2 regions of the Luedemannella helvata genome follow, and region 2 is predicted to be linked to the other one. Evidence: riboswitches for the same ligand, from Rfam matches in the RefSeq annotation. Region 2 holds a riboswitch; the other holds the start of a gene.
What was found. Region 2 has a riboswitch for S-adenosylmethionine ahead of thrC (threonine synthase). Riboswitches for the same ligand answer to the same signal wherever they lie in the genome.
Positions count from the first base shown of each region.

Region 1: linked by a shared signal. The riboswitch ahead of ABD191_RS05305 (aminotransferase class V-fold PLP-dependent enzyme) and the one ahead of thrC (threonine synthase) in region 2 are both predicted to bind S-adenosylmethionine.

Region 1 is NZ_BAAALS010000004.1:77,531-80,931, forward strand. Features, by position in the region: gene ABD191_RS05300 (outer membrane protein assembly factor BamB family protein) at 1-795, shown strand, start outside; gene ABD191_RS05305 (aminotransferase class V-fold PLP-dependent enzyme) at 773-2,149, opposite strand; SAM riboswitch class IV at 2,165-2,278, opposite strand; gene ABD191_RS05310 (DUF4132 domain-containing protein) at 2,374-3,243, shown strand; gene ABD191_RS05315 (hypothetical protein) at 3,240-3,401, shown strand, end outside.
Region 2 is NZ_BAAALS010000011.1:159,066-162,466, forward strand. Features, by position in the region: gene thrC (threonine synthase) at 1-1,245, opposite strand, end outside; SAM riboswitch class I at 1,259-1,389, opposite strand; gene ABD191_RS13565 (hypothetical protein) at 1,445-2,131, opposite strand; gene ABD191_RS13570 (glucosyl-3-phosphoglycerate synthase) at 2,197-3,141, shown strand.

The sequences.
Region 1 (3,401 bases), on a different contig from region 2:
GACGGAAAGCTCGTCTGGCAGATCAACCTCTCCTCGGCGTTCCCTACCGGCTACAGCACGGACTACGGCTGGCACTTCGAGCACTACCCGAAGCAGAACGTCTATGTCGGCACGCTGCACCCACAACTCAGCAAACTACCCAACGGCAGCTACGTGGCCAGCCTCGACAATCGGGCCACCACGGCCGCGCTCTCGATAGCGGACGGATCGGTGCGCTGGCGTTCCGCTGGCACGGACCTGTTCTGCCGTAGCCACCTCTACATCGAGGACCCCGCCTCCGCGGACGACGGTCTGCCCGTGCGCTGCCGCTACCGGGGCACCGAGAAGTACGCCAACGACACCGCGCGGGCGACCTTCACCGATCTCGACGTGACCGTCGAGGGTTTCGACATCGCGACCGGCGATACGACGTGGCAGGTGCCGGCGGGCAGGACCGAGGCGCTCATCGACTGGGACACCAAGCCCGCCATCGCGGGCGCCACGGCCCGCCTCATCCGGGGCGGCGCCGAGCCGCTCGTGCTGGACGTGGCGACCGGCAGGAGCGTCGTGCCGGCCGCCGACGCGGCGTTCTGGTGCGCCAGGCGGGCCACCTTCGATTACCGGGAGCCGTACTACGTGCGCGGAAAGCCGGTCCGTGAGCGGGCGGGCGGCACGCACGTGAGCGTGTGCGACGCACGCGGCAAGGCGAGCGACCGTGCCCCGACGATGGGCGCCACGGCGGCCGCCGGTGCCGGCTTCGACACCGTGGCCGTCGTGGCCACCGCGAGCGGGTTCACGGGATACCGGGCGGGCTGACCGGCACCGGTCCGTCACAGGGCCGCTGCTCGCCGGAGAGCGGGGCGCCGCCGAGCCAGTCGGGCAGCCGCCTGGTCTCCGGTACGGGCGCCCAGCCCGCGCTGTCCTGCGCGTACGCCCATTGTGTTCCCCGCGCGGACAGTGCGCCGAGCGCGGACAGGAGGCGGTCGACGTCCTCCACGGTGCTGCCGACGCCGAAGCTCGCCCGCACGGCCGCCGGCACGCCGAGCCGGTCCAGCAGGGGATGCGCGCAGAACCGGCCGTCGCGCACGCCGATGCCGTGCTCGGCCGACAGGTAGGCCGCCACCTTGCCGGCGGGCACACCGTCCACAGTGAACGCCACCAGGCCCACGGCCCCGGGACTGTCGGGCCACAGCCGCAGCGGCGTGATGCCCAGCGCCGCGAGGCCGTCGACCAGCCGTTCGCGCAGGTGATGCTCGTGGTCCACGAGCGCGCCGGCCGGCAGTGCCGCCAGCTCCCGGCAGGCCCGGGCGAGGGCCGCGACCCCCACGACGTTCGGCGTGCCGGCCTCGTGCCGCGCCGGCGCCGGCGCCCAGGCCGTGGCGGCGACGGTCACGTCCGTCACCGCGCCGCCGCCGGCCAGGTACGGCTCGGCCGCGTCGAGCCAGTCCCGACGGCCCACCAGCACGCCAGCGCCGTACGGCGCGTAGAGCTTGTGGCCCGAGAACGCCAGGTAGTCCACGCCGGTGCCGGCCAGGTCGATCGGGCGGTGCGGGGCGAGCTGGGCCCCGTCGACCGCGAGCCGGGCGCCGTGCCGGTGCGCGATGTCGGCGATGGTGGGCAGCGGCGTGCGTTCGCCGGTGACGTTCGAGGCGCCAGTGACCGTGACGAGCGCGGCCGGGCGGCGGCGCAGCTCCGCCTCCAGCGCGTCGAGCGTGGCGGCCAGGGTCGGGCGGGCGGCCAGCACCCGGTCGCCCCGGCGCTGCCACGGCAGCAGGTTGGCGTGATGCTCGATGTCGAGCAGCACTGCCTCGCCCGGAGTGGCCGAGGCGAGCAGGCCGAACGCGTCCGTGGTGTGCCGGGTGAACACGACCACGTCGTCGCCGCGGGCGCCGACGAAGGACGTGACGGCCGCGCGGGCGTCCTCGTAGAGCGCGGTGCACACGCGGGACAGGTACCCCGCGCCCCGGTGGACGCTCGCGTAGCTGGCGAGTACCTCGCCCACGTGCTCGGCCACGGTGGCCAGGGCGGGCGCGCTCGCGGCGTAGTCGAGGTTCGTGTACCGCGTCTCGCCGCCGTCGACGAGCGGCACGCGCGCGTCCGTGCCGACAACGGACAGCAGGGCGGTGGGTGTGATCGATGGTGCCGTCACGGCATGACCCCCTGGGATCATCGGGGACCCGGCAGGGGTCCGCGCTTGCGCCGCCCCGGTCGGGGCGGGCCGTGTCATCACCCGGGGCACCCCGCCGCGGAGGAGGGTTGCCGGCCAACAAGCCGGGGCTACGCGTTGGCACTCGTGACAGCTCCGACCATAGCAGCCCGCGGCGAAGGCGTGAATGTCAGCCGGCGATGGCAGAATCCGGGCTTCGCCGCAGCGGGGTGTCTGGGAGGACGAGCATGGGGTGGTTGCCGACCGCCGACGGGTACGAGGTGTCGTTGCAGGGCAGCAAGGTGGTGTGCCGCAAGGGTCAGGGCAAGCAACTCAAGAGCCTGCCCAAGGCGCTCAAGGACGACGATGTCGTCGTCGGGCTGCGCCAGCTCGCCGAGTGGCTCGCCCGCCACGAGACGAGCTGCCGCGCCGAGGTCGAGCGCTGGATGATCCGTTCGCTGCCGGTGCCCGCCCAGGTGCTGGGCCGCGTCTGGGCCGACGAAGCGTGGCGGGCCGCGCTCACCGACGCCGTCGTCGTACCCGTCGACGAGGCCGGCGACTGGATCCTCGACGACGCCGGGTTCCTGCGCGAGGCCGACGTCGCGCGCGGGGTCGGCGTGGTGAACCTCGACGGCGAGTCCGTGTGGCTGACGGCCGCGCAGTTCGCCATCCCGCACCCCGTGCGCCTGGCCGACCTTGACGACCTGCGCGAGTTCGCCGCCGAACTGGGCGTGGCGCAGGGCACCACGCAGCTGTTCCGCGAGATCTGGCGCAAACCCGAGGACAAGGCCGAGCAGTCGCGGGCCCTCGGCGAGTTCTCCGGCGGTCGCTTCGAGGAGTTGCGCCACCTGACCGCCCGGGCGACGAAGCTGGGCTACCCGATCCGCGGCGGTTACGCCACCTGCCGCGTCTGGGAGGGCGGCACAGCTGTCACGGCGACCGTGTGGGTCGGCGCCGACGACCCGAGCTACGAGGCCGAGACGGGCGAGCTGTCGTTCACCAACCCGCAGGGCGAGACCGTGCCGGTGACCGAGGTCGGTCCGATCGCCTGGTCCGAGGGCATGCGCATGGCCGCCGCCCTGTACGCCGGCCGCGTCGTCAAGGAGGAGTCCGAGTGAGCGACGACGCGCTGCGGGAGGCCGGTGCGATCCTGCCGGGGGAGGCCGCTCCGGACCGGTCCGTGGACACGATCACCGCGCGGTCCTACGGGCATCCGGTGCTCGACGGTCGTACGGTCGTGCGTCTGGTGCCGGGTGCGCTGGGTGAGGCCGAGGAC
Region 2 (3,401 bases):
GTGAGCCTCGCGCGCCGCTTTGAGGGATGGCCTGATGTTGTGCGTGGGCCCGACGAGTCCCTCGATCGCGTCCAGCGTCTTGAGACCCTCGCCCGTGTTGAAGACGACCGTCTCCGCGGTCGGGTCCAGCTTGCCCGTGCGTACGAGCTTGCCGAGCACCGCGGTGGTCACGCCGCCGGCCGTCTCGGCGAAGATGCCCGTCGTGCGGGCCAGCAGGCGGATGCCGGCGCGGATCTCCTCGTCGTCGACGTACTCCATCCAGCCGTTCGTGCGGCGGACCGACTCCAGCGCGTACAGGCCGGCGGCCGGGTCGCCGATGTTGAGCGACTTGGCGATGCCGGTCGGCTTCACGGGGACGATGTCCGAGGCGCCGTTGTGCAGGGCCACCGCGATCGGGTTGCAGCCCGTCGACTGGGCGCCGAACACGCGCCAGCCGCCCTCCGGCGCGGTGGCCAGGCCGATCTCCACCAGCTCGGCGAACGCCTTGTCAACCTTGGTCAGCAGCTCGCCGGAGGCCATCGGGATGACGACCTGCGCGGGAATGCGCCAGCCGAGCTGCTCCGCCACCTCGTACCCGAGGGTCTTGGAGCCCTCGGCGTAGAACGGGCGCAGGTTGACGTTGACGAAGGCGGTCTTCTCGAACTCGTCCGTCTCGGTGAGCTCGGAGCACAGCCGGTTCACGTCGTCGTACGAGCCCTGGATGGCGACCACGTCCCCGTCGTAGACGGCCGTGGTGAGGATCTTGCCGGCCTCCAGGTCGGACGGGATGAAGACCATCGACGGGACGCCGGCACGGGCGGCGTGCGCGGCCACCGAGTTGGCGAGGTTGCCCGTGGAAGCGCAGGCGAAGCGGGTGAAGCCGAAACCCTTGGCGGCCGTGAGGGCCACGGAGACGACCCGGTCCTTGAAGGAGTGCGTCGGGTTGGCGGAGTCGTCCTTCACCCACACCGTGCCGGTCATGCCGAACTCGTCCGCGAGCGCGTCCGCGCGTACCAGAGGGGTAAGACCCGGATCCAGGGTGACACGCGCCGCGGCGTCCTGACCCACGGGCAGCAGCGGGGCGTACCGCCACATGTTGTTCGGACCGGCCTCGATGTCGGCTCGCGTCACCTGGGCCAGCGCGGCCGTGTCGTACCCGACCTCAAGCGGGCCGAAGCACTCGTAGCAGGCGTGCTGAGGGCGCAGCGGCGCCTCCGTGCCGCAGTTGCGACAGACGAGGCAGCGGGCGGCTGAGGATGCACTCACGATGATGGTCTCCTTCTCATCTTTCCCACGCCTTGCGTCATCGTGGGCCGGATTTGGCACCTGCCCGGGCGGCGCTTCGTCGCGCGCTCGCGGGTGGTTGCCGGGGCTTCATCGGGCCGTTCCCTCTGCCCCTCTGGATGAGTTATTCAGTTGTCGTGCGCAGGCACGTGCCGCCGATTCTACGGGGTCGCGCCGGTATTTACGACGTGGCCTCCGACGCCTTGGGCAGCGGCTTGAGCGGACCGCCCGGGTCGGCGGTGGACACCGGGTCCAGGCACGAGCGCTGCGCGGTCGCCGTCAACCAGGGCATATCGTCCACGACGGGGACGTCCAGCTCCTCCTCGCGGGACTCGCCATCCACCTGTACGGTCGCGAAGATCTGCTCCTCCGTCGGGTCGGCCGAGGCGATCGCTGTGCCACACGTCACGGTGAACCGCCCGACGATCACGGCGGACTCGCCCGGGCCGAGCGTGACCGAGCCGCCGTCCGGCACCTGGTCGTCAAGCTCGAAGCCCGCGTTGTTCTCGCCGGCGGGCACCAGGCCGACGGACTTCGCCGCGACCCCGGGCGGCGCCAGGATGCGCGCCTTCGTCACCGTGATGGGCTTCGTGGCCGCGTTCGTCACGGTGACACCCACCGTGATGGTGTTCTTGGCGCCGATGGTGGACCGGAAACCGCCGGGAGTCTCCAGGGCCTGCGGCGGCAGCGTCTCCAGGCCGCTGGGCCGGGTGAACCACCACACCGCGCCGCCCGCGAGCGCCACCACGACGAGCACGACGACGATCCGCAGCGTCCAGGCCACGGGTCGCTTCTCGTCCATGCGGCGCTTCGGCCGCGCGCGGCGCTTGCCGATGTTGAGGTTCTCTTCGGGTGCCCACGCGTCCACGAGTTGGCACGCTAGACCTCACGCCTCCCGTTGACCAGTCCGCCCCACCGGTTAGCGTGGAGGACGTGCATGACGCGGCGGCGCGGTGGTTCCTGGCCCGCACGTCGGCCGCCGGCGACTGGGCGGTCGACCAGCTGATCGACGCGAAGGGCGACACCACCGTCAGCGTGGTCCTGCCGGCGCTCGACGAGGAGCCCACCGTCGGGATCATCGTCGCCGGCGTGCGCGAACTCGCCGAGTCGACGGGCCTGGTCGACGAGATCGTCGTGATCGACTCCGGCTCCGCCGACCGGACGGCCGAGGTCGCCGCGGCGGCCGGCGCGACCGTGCACCACCGCGACGACGTGCTGCCCGAGTGCGGCTCGTTCGCCGGCAAGGGCGAGGTGCTGTGGAAGGCGCTCGCCGTCACGCGCGGCGACCTCCTCGTCTACGTCGACGCCGACCTCACGGACTTCGGCGGGCACTACATCACCGGGCTGCTCGGGCCGCTGCTCACCGACCACACGGTCGGCCTGGTCAAGGCGTTCTACGACCGGCCGCTGCTCGACGTGTCCGCCGCCGGGGGCGGCCGGGTCACCGAGCTGCTCGCCCGGCCGTTGCTCAACGCGTACCTGCCGCACCTCGCGGGCGTCGTGCAGCCGTTGGCGGGCGAGTACGCGGCCCGGCGCACCCTGCTGGAGCGGCTGCCGTTCGCGGCCGGGTACGGGGTGGAGACCGGCCTGCTCATCGACGCGGCCGAGCGCTTCGGGCTCGACGCCATCGCCCAGGTCGACCTCGGTCAGCGCACCCACGGCCACCAGGACACCGCCGCGCTGGGCCGGATGGCCGCGACCATCCTGCACACGGTCGCCCGCCGGGTCGCTCCGGACCGCCGCCCGTGGCCCACCCTCACCCAGTTCACCCGCGAGGGGGGAAGGGTGACGCCACGCGAAACGGAGATCGACCTCCCGGACCGCCCCCCGATGCTGTCGATCCCGGAGTACGCGGCCACCCGCCCTCTCCCTGCCTAGGGCGCGGCAAGCATCCGCGCGTCGCGTCCCGCTCGCCAAAGTGCGCACCTTGGCGGCTTCGGCGGCGCTGGATGCCGCCGTAGTGCGCACTTTGCCGCGTGGAGGCCGGCGATGCCCCCAACGTGCGCGCCTCGTCGCGTCGTCGCGTCGTCGCCCTGGCGCCTCGCCGACTCGCGTTGACGTTTGGGCGGTTCCGCGTGTATCCGTGCGCGCCATTACACGCGGAATCGCCCAAACGTCAGGCCGAGCGCGCGGGCGGG